2 regions of the Halobacillus sp. Cin3 genome follow, and region 2 is predicted to be linked to the other one. Evidence: riboswitches for the same ligand, from Rfam matches in the RefSeq annotation. Region 2 holds a riboswitch; the other holds the start of a gene.
The links. Region 2 has a riboswitch for FMN ahead of ribD (bifunctional diaminohydroxyphosphoribosylaminopyrimidine deaminase/5-amino-6-(5-phosphoribosylamino)uracil reductase RibD). Riboswitches for the same ligand answer to the same signal wherever they lie in the genome.
Positions count from the first base shown of each region.

Region 1: it holds a riboswitch for FMN, as region 2 does, so the genes downstream of both, QMA39_RS08205 (ECF transporter S component) here and ribD (bifunctional diaminohydroxyphosphoribosylaminopyrimidine deaminase/5-amino-6-(5-phosphoribosylamino)uracil reductase RibD) in region 2, are expected to answer to the same signal.

Region 1 is NZ_CAMZMV010000002.1:18,131-25,828, reverse strand. Features, by position in the region: gene QMA39_RS08220 (heavy metal translocating P-type ATPase) at 1-1,948, shown strand, start outside; gene QMA39_RS08215 (YdhK family protein) at 2,043-2,648, shown strand; partial or broken gene QMA39_RS08210 (hypothetical protein) at 2,774-2,905, shown strand; FMN riboswitch at 3,072-3,218, shown strand; gene QMA39_RS08205 (ECF transporter S component) at 3,379-3,981, shown strand; gene QMA39_RS08200 (hypothetical protein) at 4,218-4,526, shown strand; gene QMA39_RS08195 (hypothetical protein) at 4,565-4,945, opposite strand; gene QMA39_RS08190 (hotdog fold thioesterase) at 4,979-5,374, opposite strand; gene QMA39_RS08185 (1,4-dihydroxy-2-naphthoate polyprenyltransferase) at 5,499-6,440, opposite strand; gene QMA39_RS08180 (isochorismate synthase) at 6,664-7,698, shown strand, end outside.
Region 2 is NZ_CAMZMV010000003.1:346,205-353,902, reverse strand. Features, by position in the region: gene QMA39_RS12405 (aminopeptidase) at 1-180, opposite strand, end outside; gene QMA39_RS12400 (deoxyribodipyrimidine photo-lyase) at 195-1,619, opposite strand; gene ribE (6,7-dimethyl-8-ribityllumazine synthase) at 2,675-3,142, opposite strand; gene QMA39_RS12390 (bifunctional 3,4-dihydroxy-2-butanone-4-phosphate synthase/GTP cyclohydrolase II) at 3,157-4,350, opposite strand; gene ribE (riboflavin synthase) at 4,366-5,016, opposite strand; gene ribD (bifunctional diaminohydroxyphosphoribosylaminopyrimidine deaminase/5-amino-6-(5-phosphoribosylamino)uracil reductase RibD) at 5,016-6,110, opposite strand; FMN riboswitch at 6,242-6,391, opposite strand; gene QMA39_RS12375 (alpha-glucosidase) at 6,846-7,698, shown strand, end outside.

The DNA.
Region 1 (7,698 bases), on a different contig from region 2:
AGGACACGATCATGGATCAATGGTTGAAGAATTTAAGAAGAGGTTTTTTGTGTCTTTAATCGTAACTTTGCCTATTCTTATCTTGTCACCAATGATTCAGAACTTTATAGGTTTAGACATTTCTTTTCAATATGACCAGTATGTATTATTTGGTTTAGCAACGTTCGTATTTTTCTACGGTGGTTGGCCATTTCTTACGGGAGCTATTGGTGAATTAAAACAGAAAAACCCCGGGATGATGACTCTTATAGGGCTGGCTGTAGTTGTTGCTTATGTGTATAGTTCCCTTGTTGTTTTCGGATGGGCAGGTAGAAATTTCTTTTGGGAATTAGCAACATTAATAGACATTATGCTGCTGGGACACTGGATTGAAATGAAATCAGTGATGGGGGCTTCCAATGCTCTTCAAGAATTAGTCAAATTAATGCCTAATGAAGCGCATCGTTTAAAAGAAAATGGGGAAACAGAGGATGTCCCATTAAATGAGCTGCACTCAGAAGATTTAGTGGTTGTAAAACCGGGGGGAAAAATCCCTGTTGACGGTCTTATTACTGATGGGAAGTCGGCTATTGATGAATCCATGCTTACTGGAGAGTCTGTACCTGTAGAAAAAGAAACAGATGATGAAGTGATTGGGGGATCAATGAATAAAGAAGGCAGTCTTACAGTTCAAGTGAAGAAAACGGGGGACGATACGTATTTGTCTCAAGTAATTAAATTAGTTCAGGAAGCCCAAAATTCAAAATCCCGCGCTCAAGATTTCGCTAACAGGGCAGCTAAATGGCTTTTTTACTTAGCCCTTGGTGCAGGAATTACAACCTTTATTATATGGATGGCGTTAGGGTATTCTTTTGATATAGCCTTGGAACGTATGGTTACCGTTATGGTCATTACCTGCCCGCATGCTCTGGGTCTTGCTGCTCCCCTCGTGGTGGCGGTTTCTACTTCGTTATCTGCTAAGCAAGGGCTGTTAATAAGAAATAGGACGCAGTTCGAAAATGCTAGAAATATAGATGCGGTTATTTTTGATAAGACAGGTACGTTAACCAAAGGTGAATTTGGTGTCACGGATATTATTCCAAATGAACTAGAGGAAAATGTTGTGTTGTACTGGGCTGCAAGTGTTGAGCAAAATTCTGAACACCCACTAGCTAGAGGGATTTTAGAGAAAGCCAGGGAACAAAAGATATCACTTGGAAAAGTTGAAGGCTTTGAGTCTATTACGGGGAAAGGCCTAAAAGGGTTGGTTGATGAAAAAGAAGTGAAAGTTATGAGTCCTGGTTATATGGAGGACGAAGGCTATTCCTATGACAAAGATTCTTTTAATGGCTTATCAGGACAAGGGAAGACAGTGGTATTCGTTTTACTTGACGATCAATTTATAGGAATGATAGCCCTCGCTGATATGGTACGAGATTCGGCTAAAGAAGCTATAGCAGAGCTTAAGGCAAACCAAATTCATTCAGTTATGCTTACTGGCGATAACCGGAAAGTCGCAGACTGGGTAGCTGCCCAACTGGGCATTGACGAAGTTTACGCTGAGGTATTACCTGACCATAAGGCCGATAAAGTAAAGGAAGTACAGTCACAGGGAAAAAAAGTGGCGATGACCGGGGATGGAATCAACGATGCACCTGCTTTAGCAACTGCAGATGTAGGTATAGCTATAGGAAGTGGAACAGATGTCGCAGTTGAAACAGCAGACATTGTATTAGTAAAAAGCAATCCAAAGGATATTGTCTCCATTATACGTTTATCGAAAAACACGTATAAAAAGATGGTCCAGAACCTTTGGTGGGCTGCAGGATATAACATCTTTGCCATTCCTTTAGCTGCCGGCATACTGGCGCCTTTGGGCTTTTTACTTAGTCCAGCTGTAGGAGCAGTCTTAATGAGCTTAAGTACAGTTGTGGTGGCTGTTAATGCAAAATTATTAAAGACAGAGTGAAAATTAATAATATAATCAAATAGCAGTATATGTTTACTGATATTATGGTGTGACACCTAAATATGATTAATGAAAAAGGAGAGGATTATGAGTCATGAAAAAATATAATGTGAGTGCATTGCTTCTATTATTGTTACTAACGCTAGCAGCTTGTTCTATGGGAAATGAAGATAGTAGTAATAATGAGTCTGACCAAAATGAAAACAATAATGAGGAAATGTCATCTGAAGATCATAGTGGTGAAAAGAAAGAGACCCATGATAACATGAATCATTCTGGATCAAGTGAAATTCCGGAAGGCTTAGAAGAAGAGGAAAATCCAATGTTTAAGGTTGGAAGTCAGGCTCTTATTCAAGCCGACCACATGAAAGGTATGGATGGAGCAGAAGCTACTATTACAGGAGCGTTTGATACTGTAGCTTATATAGTTTCGTATGATCCAACAAATGGAGGAGAGAGAGTAGAAAACCATAAATGGGTCATTCATGAAGAAATTGCAGGAGCAACTGAAGAGGAGCTTCCAAAGGGAAAAGAAGTAACTCTTGAAGCTTCTCATATGGAAGGTATGAATGGAGCAGAAGCTGTTATAGAATCAGGTGAGAAAACAACTGTTTATATGGTTGACTATACACCGACAGATGGAGGCGAAAAAGTTACAAATCATAAATGGCTTACAGAGAGTGAATTGAAAAGTAAATAAGTCAAAGGAAAACCAGAAGCTGATTTGTAATAAAGTGACCTCTAAAGAAGATGAGGTCACTTTTTATTTACAACGCTGAATGTGCGGCAACGGCCTTTTTATGCAGAAAAATAGGTGGACCTTTGATTTCAGTGTTTGTTTACTGGTTGAATCCTGCTGGAAACCCTTTGATCGATAACTTGGCCCTTATTGCTATCGGCTTTTTAATCTATGGCCCAGTTATGTTGATTGGCTTACAGGCTTTGGACTTCGCACCTTACTAAACCAAAACGAATCGAAGGTCAAATCTTTCTAGGTTGTTGACGAAACTCGTCAACAGCCGTCCTTTTTAATCCTAAAAGAACCAAAAATGGTCAGTCGCAAAACTTTAAACTTGCGATATCATAAGGTTTTATATAAAATGAAGTTACAAAATTATATTGATTCCATCTTCGGGGCAGGGTGAAATTCCCGACCGACGGTAAGAAGGCATAGTGACCTTTAAGTCCGTGACCCGTGCAGTTCTTCTGCATGGCTGACCTGGTGAGAGTCCGGGACCGACAGTTACAGTCTGGATGGGAGAAGATGTCGAGCGGAACAGGCAGCGCATGCTAGATATGCTGCCTCTATTTAGCCGTGGACCAAGACCATCCCTAAGCCCAATGCTTCAGGGGTTTTTTTATTGGTCAGGCTCAGCCGCTCACCTTCATCTGGGATGTGAATCAATGTGTAAAGATGAAGGGGGAGATCGATGATGAACCGTTATCCGGCTCAGTCATCAAGAAAATTATTTACACTGATTACGATTGCTTTGTTTGGGACCATTTCCATGGTCCTGATGCTGCTGAACTTTCCGCTGCCGCTGCTTCCGCAGTACTTGAAAGTGGATTTCAGTGATGTACCTGCATTGCTTGCAGGCATCATGTTTACACCCGCAGCAGGCATCCTTGTTGAAGCGTTAAAAAATGGTCTTTATTTTATATATACCGGTGCAGGAGACCCTGTAGGCGTAGTTGCAAATTTTGCAGCAGGTCTCTTGTTTATCCTTCCGGTAACGATGATCTATCACAAATTCAAGAGTGTTAAATCGCTTGTATCAGGACTTGTGACGAGTTCTTTGATTATGGCGTTCGGTATGGGTGTGCTCAATTACTTCGTTATTCTACCAGCCTACAGCTGGTTCATGGGATGGGAAACGATGAGTGCCCAGGTGAAGTGGATTACGGTAGTGGCGGGGATTCTTCCTTTCAACGCTCTTAAAGGAATTATAGTAAGTGCGTTGTTCACGCTGCTCTTTGTACGTATGAAGCCTTGGATTGAACAGAAAAGTCCACGTTCCTCATCTGCGGCGTAAAGGGAAAGCCGGCGAGTTAATAACTCGCCGGTTCTTTTTATATTGAAAAGGAAAATGACATAGAGGAAAGAATGTCCTTCACTTATAGAAAAACATAGGGTTTTTTTCAAGATGCTGGCTGGGATGTCAGGGTCTTTATCTATGAGCTGGAAAGCCAGTGCGTTCTCCCATGTGTAAAACCATCGTAAAAGGAGAAAGTAAATATGCTCTTACTATTTGGAAAGAGGTGTTCATGGATGAAAAAAATCATGGGAGCTGCTTTGCTGGTGATGGTTACCTTAAGTGGCTGTGGAATGAACGGGAACGAGGATGGGCCGGAGGATATGAATTATGAGCCTGCCCGTTATGAACGTACAGATAGGAATGAAATGCCGGAGGAACAGCGTTTCCGCAACAATCGGGAGCACCAGGACATCGATGAAATGAGACGGGATTATGAAAGGGATGTACGACAGAGCGGGGAACGGGATACGCCGTTCAATATGGACGAAGAAGAGCCGGATTTAGATGAAGAACCTTCCGAACAGCGTCGGGAGATGGATTGACAAAAGAGGATGCCGTTTTAATGACGGCATCCTTTTTATCAGGCATCCTTTTCTATTTCCCGTTCTTCTTCAACGGTGTAGCGGGCGGTTGGAAGAGCTTCAAGTCTTTCGACAGGGATTGGATCTCCTGATTTTTCACTGACGCCGTAACGGCCTTCCTCGATTCGTTTCAGGGCGTCTTCCGCTTCCATGTGCTTCTCTCTTGCCTGTTCATAAAATGTGTGGCGTTTTTCCCGTTCGTGCTGATCTGTCCCAAGGTTTCCCGGGTGGTCCGCGACGCTGGAAATTTCCCCTGTCCGGTCATTCGGATAAAGCTCCTTGGCATCGTCCTCTTTGTACTTTTCCATTTCCTGTTCAGCTTCTTCTTTCATTTCTATGATCTGCTGTTTAAATTGTTGAATCTGCTTGTCTGATAACATGCTTCATGTCTCCTTCCTTTTTATAAGGATGGCTTACTTTTTTAAAGGAACGACCCCGAGGGTGCATCTGGAAATGCAGAGCAGGGTGCCGGATTCATGTACGATGCGGATTTCCCATACCATCGTTGTTTTACCAATATGGGAAGGGACAGCCGTCGCTGTCACGTACCCTTCTCTCGCGCTCTTCATATGGTTGGCGTTGATTTCAATACCGAAGACCTGCTGCTCTTTGGCATCGATGTTTAAAAATCCGCCGATACTTGCTGCGCTTTCGGCAAGGGCGACGTTCGCACCACCGTGGAGGAATCCCATCGGCTGATGAGTGCGGGCATCCACTGGCATGCGCATTTCCACACGATCCGGTTCTGCTTTCATGACTTCCATCCCCAAGGCTTCCATCAACGTATTCTTCATCATCATTTCATTCATAGTCATCCCATCCTTTATGTAATATTCCCATTGATCCAATGGTCAAACCTATAGAAAAGAAGGATGGCTCTCCATCCTTCTTTCAGACAATTGTGTAATGTGTTTACGTCGTTTCCCTTTTATATCAAAGAGGGAAGTACAGTTGTATAAGCAGCGACAATCCGAGGAGGAATCCATACAGGGTATTCGTCTGCGCTGTTGCTTTCATAGCCGGCATCATTTCCAGGGGTTCTTTTTTTCCTATAAATCCCTGAATGGCCTTTCTGGCTTTTCCTAAACTAATGAGAGTCACCAGGGACCACCATGGCAGCAGGCCGATGATCATAAGGACAGCCGTCCAAAGATAAGCGATGGCAAAGAGAGCTGTCAAAAAGCGGATGGATCCTTTATGGCCGAAGAGGATCGCTAAAGTTTTCCTGCCGTTTTCGGCGTCGTTTTCCCTGTCGCGGATATTGTTGGCTAACAGGATGCAGCCGACGAAGATGGCGACGGGAACAGAAACGATCAGCACATCAGCGGTAAGCGTCATCGTTTGGATGTAGTAGCTGATCGCTATTATGATGGTGCCCATAAAGAAGCCTGCTGTCAGTTCACCGAGCGGTGTATAGGCGATGGGAAACGGTCCACCGGTGTAAAGGTAGCCGAACAACATGGATACAAGTCCGACAGCAGCCACCCACCAGCTGGAGGAGGCGCATATATAGACACCGAGCAGTCCGGCAGCAGCGAAAAAGCTGAGAGCCAGCAGCAATACCATCTGCGGCCGGATCCCGTCACGGACAATGGTACCTCCGATGCCGACGGAGTTCTCATTATCCAGACCCCTCACATAATCGTAGTATTCGTTAAACATGTTCGTAGCCGCTTGAATGAGAATGGAAGCCAGCAGCATGGCTGCAAACAACCAGAAATCAAAGGACTGTTCGATGGCGGCCAGCATCGTCCCTACGAAAACGGGGACAAAAGCAGCCGTCAAAGTGTGGGGGCGGAGCAGTCTCCACCACACCTGAAAACCTTCACGTTCATTCAAGGAAGCTTTTATATTTTGGTTTTGTATGGAACTCATCGATGTTCTCTCCCTTGTCATTCTACAATTTTTATGATAACAATTTAAGTTTAGGGAAAGAGTCCCGGGGTGTCAATCATTCGGTGAAAATGCTCCTGGAAGGTAAGATTTCTTGAGTCAATAGAAAAAAGAGAATAAAATAGAGAGTGGTGCATGCAGTTACGCCTAACTGTGTAGTAAATATGGATTACTCAACGTCCCTTAAGGAATGGGAGGAATGAATATGCTTCATACGAAGGCCCCTCATATAGAAGAAATAGCAGGGGAAGCCCTTCAAAGAGCGCATCTTCTAGGGGAACCTCAATGTATAAGTATCGTTGAACATATAGATGATATGGATGCTTTTCAGTTTTTTCATACCGGTGAGGCGGTTGATCTTCACCGGACGTTCTGGCAGAGTGCGGATAATGACTTGACGATGGTCGGCATCGGACGGGCCAGCCAGCTTTACGCCGAACGTACTGATCGTTTTCAGGAAGTGCAGAGATTGTGGCAGAAGCTTATGGATAATGCTGTTGTCTATGACGATTATCAGAAGAAGGGAACGGGGTTGGCCGCTTTGGGGGGGTTCAGCTTTGATCCGGGAGAAGCGGATGAACGCCTGTGGGAAAGCTTCCCCGACAGTCAGATGACGATTCCGGCTTTTCTGCTTACGAAAGTGGACGGGGCTTCTTATTTAACGATGAATGTTCTCATTTTCCCCGAAGACCATTTGAAGCAGATGGTCCATCAGCTCTTGGAGCAGCGCGAAACGCTGCTTAAATCCGATACTTTTGAACCGTTATTTCCCGTAGTGACAAGCAGGGAGGAAATAGCCCCTGCCCAATGGAAAGAAACGGTGAAAAAAGCAACAGAAGATATCAGACACGGGAAAATCAGCAAAGTTGTCCTGGCCAGAGAACTTCGTCTAAAGTTTCAGGAGGCTGTTCAGGCTGCTTCTGTGATCAAGGAGCTCGCTGATTCACAGCCGAACAGCTATATTTTCGCCTTTGAGAGCCAGGGGGATTATTTTGTCGGGGCTACTCCTGAGCGGCTTGCCAAGCTTGAAAACCGCCGGCTTGTATCTACCTGTCTGGCAGGAACAATACCGCGGGGAGCTACGTCTGAAGAGGACGAAGCACTCGGGCTGGAACTGCTGAACGATTCAAAAAACCGCCAGGAACATCAATTTGTCGTAGATATGATTAAAGAGGCGGTGGAAGCCTGTTCCAGCGCTGTCTCAATCCCGGATGCTCCTGTGCTGTATCCGTTGAAGAAT
Region 2 (7,698 bases):
ATTCCATTCGACATGCACATTCTTCGCGCCCATTCCATAGGCCTTTGCCGTAACAATCCGGACAAAATCTGCGGCTTCAATGGGGGCGTTGATGATCAGACCCTGCCTGCGCTGCAGGTTCACCCCGTTTTTCAAAGCCAGATCTGCATACTTCTCTAAATCACTTCGTTTTATTGACATCCGTATCCCTCTTTTTATGTTTTGTCTTTAAATACTTCAATGGCCCGCTTCCGCATCTTTTTATGGTCCACCACAGGTTCAGGATAATCTTCACCAATCATGCATCCAGCCTTTTCCTGTTCGTTCTCCGGCATCTTCGAAGGGTCATGGATATACTTCTTTTCCACATTGCCAAGCTCCGGAACCCATTCCTTAATGAAGCGGCCGTGAGGATCGAAGCGCTCGGACTGCCTCACGGGGTTAAACACGCGGAAGTAAGGAACCGGGTCCGTTCCCGTAGAAGCCGCCCACTGCCAGCCGCCGATATTCGAGGCAGAGTCATAGTCCACCAGCCTCTCAGCAAAGTACCGTTCTCCTTCACGCCAATCCATCAGCAGATCCTTCGTCAAAAAAGAGGCCACAGCCATCCGGAGCCGGTTATGCATCCAGCCGGTTTCATTCAGCTGCCTCATCGCTGCATCGATCAACGGGAAACCGGTCTGTCCCTGCTTCCATTTTTCCAGAAGATCCTCATCATTATTCCACGGAATACCTCTGTATTTTTCAACAAGCTCTTTATCGTCTGATTCCGGATAATAGTAATAGATCATATTGTAAAAGTCGCGCCACGCAAGCTCGGAAATATACGTTTCCACTCCGGATGTATCTTTTTTGAAGTTCACTTCGTCCTGAATTCTATGATACAGCGTACGGATGGAAACCGCACCGGTACGCAGATACCTGGACATCAAGCTTGTTCCATCAACGGCCGGGAAATCCCGCTCCTCATCATAATCATAGATGGCTCCATCAAGAAACAGGCTGAACCTTTCACCGGCAGCTTCTTCCCCTGTCCCGGGAAAATCAGCTTCTGTTTTTTCCACCAGCGACTGGTACGCTTTTTCTCCTTCTTTAAAGGAAGAACGCTTATCCACAGCCGCTTTTTTCAGCTTATCGTGGTTCACCCGTTGAATACCGGGTTTCTGTTGCTGCTTCCACTTCTTTAAGTATGGAGAGAATACTTTATAATGGCCGCCATCCTGCTTTTTGATTTCCTCCGCTCCGTGCAGGTGGTGGTCCATGTAATGATAGACGTCCACATCAATCGAGTCCAGATACTCCACCATGTGATCATCCCGCTTTTTACCAAACCCGGTTTCATCCCGATTGAAGTAGACCATGTCCACATCCAGTTCCTTTACAAATGCCTGGAAGGACTCTTCGATTTCTCCTTCAATAACATGGACAGGCGCACCCATATCCCCGGCACGTGAAACGAAGTCCTGAAGGGTTTGAAAATAGTAATCATGCCTCATTGTAAAGGAATTGTTCAATTCCGGATGCATATGAAAAAACAATACGAGGCTGTCCTCATCTTTTGTATGTTCAACAGCTTTTGCAAGTGCTGTATGATCATTCAACCGTAAATCTCTTCTAAACCAGACGGCTCTTGTTGTCATCACCGTTCCCCCTTTCCCTTTATCCTTCCTTTTTCCTAATCCCCTTAAACCCTGTCCAACCGGTGGGACAGCCACGAAAAACCAAGGCCATCTTGGGTTTTCCAGTGCTTTCAGAAGCACAAGTCATTCCCTTTTCTCGGGCAAACGCCTGAAAGGTTCCCGGCGCGCACGTTTTTCCGCCGGAAGTGGAATCGTCTCCGCTCCTGACTCCCCTATACATTTGACGTAAAAAAAAAGGGATTTCTGCTTAGCAGAAATCCCCTTCAGCTTGTAGAGAAACCTCTGTTTCTTTACAAGCTTTTTTCTTTCTTACCGCCAGGAGCGAAAGCCCCTTCCCTTTCCGCGGACGAGCGCCCGAGCTTCCTCGCAAAACCCACGCTCGGAGATATCGGACCACTCGTTCTTCCGCAGGAGTGGAAGGGGCATCGCTCCTTGGGAGTTCTTAAAAATCGAAAATGACTCTCCTTCACCCCGCTCATCCTTGCTGAATGGAGGACATTCTTTTTCATATTACGGCAGGCAGCTGTCATCAGCGCCTGTTCTTTCCCTTTTTCTTTTCCACGTGAGCGGCCATAGCTCAGCCCATGCCGTTCTTTTGAATCTGCGAACCTGCTTAGTGCGCAGTCTCTCTCCTCTATATTCTAACGTCGGCACGAAGAGCGTGCGGTGGTGCCTGCGGGAACAGCACGGGCTGAAGATCCACTTGGGCAGGCGGACTTCCTGACCAAGTTAGCTGAGGGCATGCCCGCGGCATTCATCCACCGATAAGCGGAAAGTGACCCTTCACACGACAAGTGGACAATTCTAACTGGTTAACACAGGCTTTTTCTACAGCCAAAAGGGGGGTTCTGCTAAGCAGAACCCCCCTTTTTTTATACTATTTTGGCGAAGTTACGAGAAGTGTTCGGTGGCGGCGCCTGCGGGAGCGAGCCCAGGTCAGCGGAAACCCGACCCCCCCGGAAGACATCCACCGATAAGCGAAGCATGACCGCAGATACCACCTCTGGAAAGCCCTGTTTATTCCAAAAGGTTCTAATTCCAGAAGACCCGTTTTTTTATTTGAAGGCGTTCATCAGTGTTGCCATTTCAATCGCTGCTGTGGCAGCCTCCCAGCCTTTGTTACCGGCCTTCGTACCTGCACGCTCGATGGCCTGTTCAATGGTGTCCGTTGTAATGACCCCGAAGATGACCGGGATTCCAGTCTTCTGGGAAGCCTGGGAAACCCCTTTGGCCGCTTCGCCGCAAACATAGTCGAAATGCGGAGTGGAGCCGCGGATAACAGCCCCCAGGGTGATGACCGCATCGTACTTCCCGGTTTCCGCCATCTTCTGAGCCGCCAATGGAATTTCAAAAGCTCCAGGCACATAAGCGGCCTCTACATCGTTCAGATCGACGCCGTGGCGCTTCAGCGCATCCACAGCTCCTTCATACAGCTTACTCGTAATAAAGTCGTTGAACCTTCCTGTTACAATACCGATTTTCAGTCCTGTTCCTACAAGATTACCTTCAAATGTTTTGACCATATGTCTCTTCCTTTCTAGTAGTGGAATAAGTGCCCCATTTTAGACTGTTTCGTTTTCAAGTAGCTTTCATTTTCTTTGCGGGAAGGCATCTGAACAGCCACCCTCTCGACAACCTCAAGACCAAAGCCTCCAAGTCCGGAAATTTTCTTCGGGTTATTCGTCAGCAGACGAAGTTTTGTAATGCCCAGGTCCTTCAGAATTTGAGCTCCGACACCATAATCTCTTAAATCAGGCCCGAAGCCGAGTTTTTCATTCGCTTCCACCGTGTCATAGCCTTCTTCCTGAAGCTTATAGGCTTTCAATTTATTCATTAACCCGATGCCGCGGCCTTCCTGCCTCATGTACAGCAGAACACCGCTGCCATTTTCGGATATCTGCCGTAGAGCGTTGTGAAGCTGAGGACCGCAGTCACAGCGGTAGGAACCGAAGACATCCCCTGTCAGACATTCGGAGTGTACCCGTACAAGGGTCGGCTCATCCGGATGGATGTCTCCTTTCACAAGAGCGATGTGGTCTTTAAAATCGATATCATTCTTGAAGCCTACCGCTCGGAATTCGCCGTATTCTGTAGGCATCTGCACTTCTATTTCCCGGGTCACATGATTTTCCTGCTCGTGGCGGTAGGCAATCAAATCCGCAATGGTGATCATAGGAATGTCAAACGCCTCGGCCATTTCTTTCAGGTCAGGCACACGGGCCATCGTTCCATCATCTTTAATGATTTCACAGATGACACCGGCCGGCCGGGCTCCCGCAAGACGTGCCAGGTCGACAGCAGCTTCCGTATGACCTGCTCTCCGCAGCACGCCGCCTTCCTTGGCAATCAACGGGAAAATATGACCAGGCCGCTGGAAATCGGAAGCTTTACTTTCCGGGTTCAGCATTTCTCTGATGGTCAGGGCCCGTTCGTCCGCTGAAATTCCAGTCGTTGTCTCTTGATGATCCACACTGACCGTAAACGCTGTCTGATTAGGGTCTGAATTATCATTGACCATAGGCATCAGCTCGAGCGTTTCAGCTGTTTCATTCGTAATCGGGGCACACACCAGCCCACGCCCATGCTTGATCATAAAATTGATCATCTCTGTGGAAGCATGCTCTGCGATTCCGATAAAGTCCCCTTCATTTTCCCTGTCCTCGTCATCACAAACGATGACAAGCTTTCCCTGCTTCAATACATCAATCGCTTTTTCAACCGAATCAAACATGTGCTTTCCCCCTCTTCATGCAAACCCGTTATCAGCCAGCATCTTTTTGGAGATGGCTGATCGCGGGTGCTCTTGATTCTGCCCACTCAGGAAGTGAGCGACATATTTTCCAATCATGTCACATTCGATGTTGACTTTGTCTCCCGGACCTTTCCTGCCGAGAACGGTATGTTCCATCGTGTGCGGAATCAAAGAAATGGTGACACGATCCTCTTCTACACCGAATACAGTCAGGGATGTACCATCGACAGCTATCGAGCCTTTATAGACAAAATAAGGAACCAAGTCGGACGGAAGCTGAATGTCATAATAGACGGCATTGGACTCCGGCCGTTTTGAAACAATTTCTCCCGTACCGTCAATATGACCCGATACAAGGTGACCACCGAAACGTCCATCTGCCGCCATCGCGCGTTCAAGATTGACATCGCTGCCCTGCTTTAATTCATGGATGTTGGTGGCTCGGTACGTTTCCGGCATCACATCAAAGGATGCGGTATCCTTCGTATAATCTGTAACGGTCAGACAGACACCGTTAATGGAAATACTGTCACCGAGCTTGATATCTTCCAGGATTTTGGATGCCGCAATCTTTATCTCCAAAGCTTCTGTATTACTTTTAACGGACTGCAGTGTTCCTATTTCTTCCACAATTCCTGTAAACATTAGAATTCCCCTTTTCTGATCGAAACAATTTTAATATCTTCTCCAAGCTTTTCGGTCGATACAAACTCAAAAGATGCCACCTGTTTCAACTGTTGGATGCCGCGGCCGGCAACCGGGGTCAGTGCTTCTTTTCCACCGATCAATTTGGGAGCAATATACGTAATCGTCTCATTCACCTTTCCTGCTCTGACAAAAGCGTCGGCAATGGTTGCCCCTCCTTCAACAAGGAGAGAGGTAACCTTGTGCTTTCCTAAATAGCGCAGGACTTCTGTAGGATCGATGGTGCGGCCAAGCGGAATAATGCGGACATGGGGATACTCTTCAAGAAGCAGACGCTTTTCATCCGGTATATCCGCTGATGTGAAAATCCACGTTGGAGATTCATTATTTTGTATCAGCTTCGAAGCAGCCGGAATACGAAGGTGCGTGTCGAGGACAAGACGGATCGGATGCTTTCCGCCACCCGGAATTCTTGTCGTCAATGTCGGATCATCCATCATGACCGTATTGATTCCGACGAGAATCGCGTCTGATTGATGACGATAGCGGTGACCGTCCTGCCGCGCCTCTTCTCCTGTGATCCATTGACTCTCTCCACTGGCGGTGGCAATTTTTCCGTCAAGGCTCATCGCTGTCTTTAAACGGACATAAGGTTCACCTGTTTGAATGTAATGAAAGAACGCACAATTCAGTTCATCAGCCTCGTCTTTCAAAACACCCGTCCGGACCTCCACTCCCTGCCGCTTCATCATTTCAATGCCCCGGCCGGAAACTTTAGGGTTCGGATCCGATGAAGCCGTAACGGCCCGGCGGATGCCTGCCTTCACGACAGCTTCGGCACACGGTGGCGTCCGTCCATGGTGGCTGCACGGTTCTAGGGTGACATAGATGTCCGCTCCTTCCGCTTTTTCTCCTGCCATCCGTAGTGCGTGGACTTCCGCATGAGGTTCACCAGCTTTCACATGCACGCCCATACCGACGACTTGATTATCTTTGACCACAATAGCGGCTACTGAAGGATTGGGACTCGTCTGGCCGACCGTTTCCCTGGCCATCTGTACAGCCATTGCCATGTACTGCTCATCACGCTCCATCTTCATCACCTGCTCTTTTTCCATAAAAATAACCCTGAAGAAGACATACTTCTCCAGGGTCTTAAACGTCATTTTTTTGCGTACAGCAAACAAAGGGTACACGTGTTGCATAAACGGTACCTATACGTTTCCATTACCTTCTCCCATCCAGACTTTAACTGTCGGCTTTGGAATTTCACCAAATCAGGGAGAACCGTGCTTAACACTGATTCTCCGTCGCGGGCTGAGAGCAGAAGCTCATTACCGCCGGCTGGGACTTTCACCCGACCCCGAAGGTTTCCATATTCAGTTGAATTACTTTAAATATATATGAAATCCTCAGCTGCCGCAATCCTTAAGGTTTAAACAGCACCCATTAAGGCTATGTACTCATAAAACTGACCACCCCCATCAGGGGTACACGGATAACTGTCCACCCGATTCATAATGCCTTGTTGTGAAATCAACAAAATCCATGACAGTCTTTCAACATCCACACAGAAGATTCACCAAATCGATACCTCTGATTTTAACAATCCAATGATGTGTAAGCCCGCTGTTTTCACGAACCTCCTATTGTAAAGCAGAAGAAAATCAGCTAGTATAGGATTTATCAGGAAAACGTTTGCATAATATGATATATTTCTAGATTTTTATGGTTATGGCTATTGAATAATCAAGCTGTTTATTCAATCATCCACACTGAGAAAACGTTTGCATATCACGAGTGATTTTATTAGGAAAGAGGGGCTGTATATGGAACGGGTATGGTGGAAAGAAGCGGTAGGATATCAAGTTTATCCCAGAAGTTTTCAAGATTCAAACGGAGATGGGATCGGGGATCTGCAGGGAATGATCAGCCGTCTGGACTATTTGAAGGATATGGGCATTGATTTCATTTGGATCTGCCCAATGTATAAATCGCCGAAGGACGATAATGGTTATGATATTTCTGATTATCAGGACATCCTGGATGAATTCGGAACGATGGAGGATTTCGACGAGCTGCTTAAGGAAGTGCATAAGCGTGACATGAAGTTGATCATCGACCTCGTCCTCAATCATACAAGTGATGAACATCCGTGGTTTTTAGAATCCCGGAAATCCAAGGACAATCCAAAGAGGGACTGGTATATTTGGCGCGATGGCAGAGGCGGCCGCGAGCCGAACAACTGGGAGAGTATCTTTGAAGGATCGGCATGGGAATATGACGAGGAAACAAGTCAGTATTACCTTCATGTGTTCTCCAGAAAGCAGCCGGACTTGAACTGGGAGAACGAAGACGTCCGCGAAGCTTTATACAGCATGGTGAACTGGTGGCTGGATAAAGGAATCGACGGCTTCCGCATAGATGCCATCAGCCATATCAAAAAGCGGCCGGGCTTTCCTGATATGCCGAACCCTAAAAAAGAAACGTATGTGTCCTCCTTTGATATGCATATGAACCAAAAAGGGATTCACACCCACCTTCAGGAATTCAAAGACCGCACATACGATAATTATGACGTGATGACGGTCGGAGAAGCGAACGGGGTGAGCGCCGATGAAGCGGATCAATGGGTCGGTGACAACGGAAAAATGGATATGATCTTCCAATTCGAGCACCTGG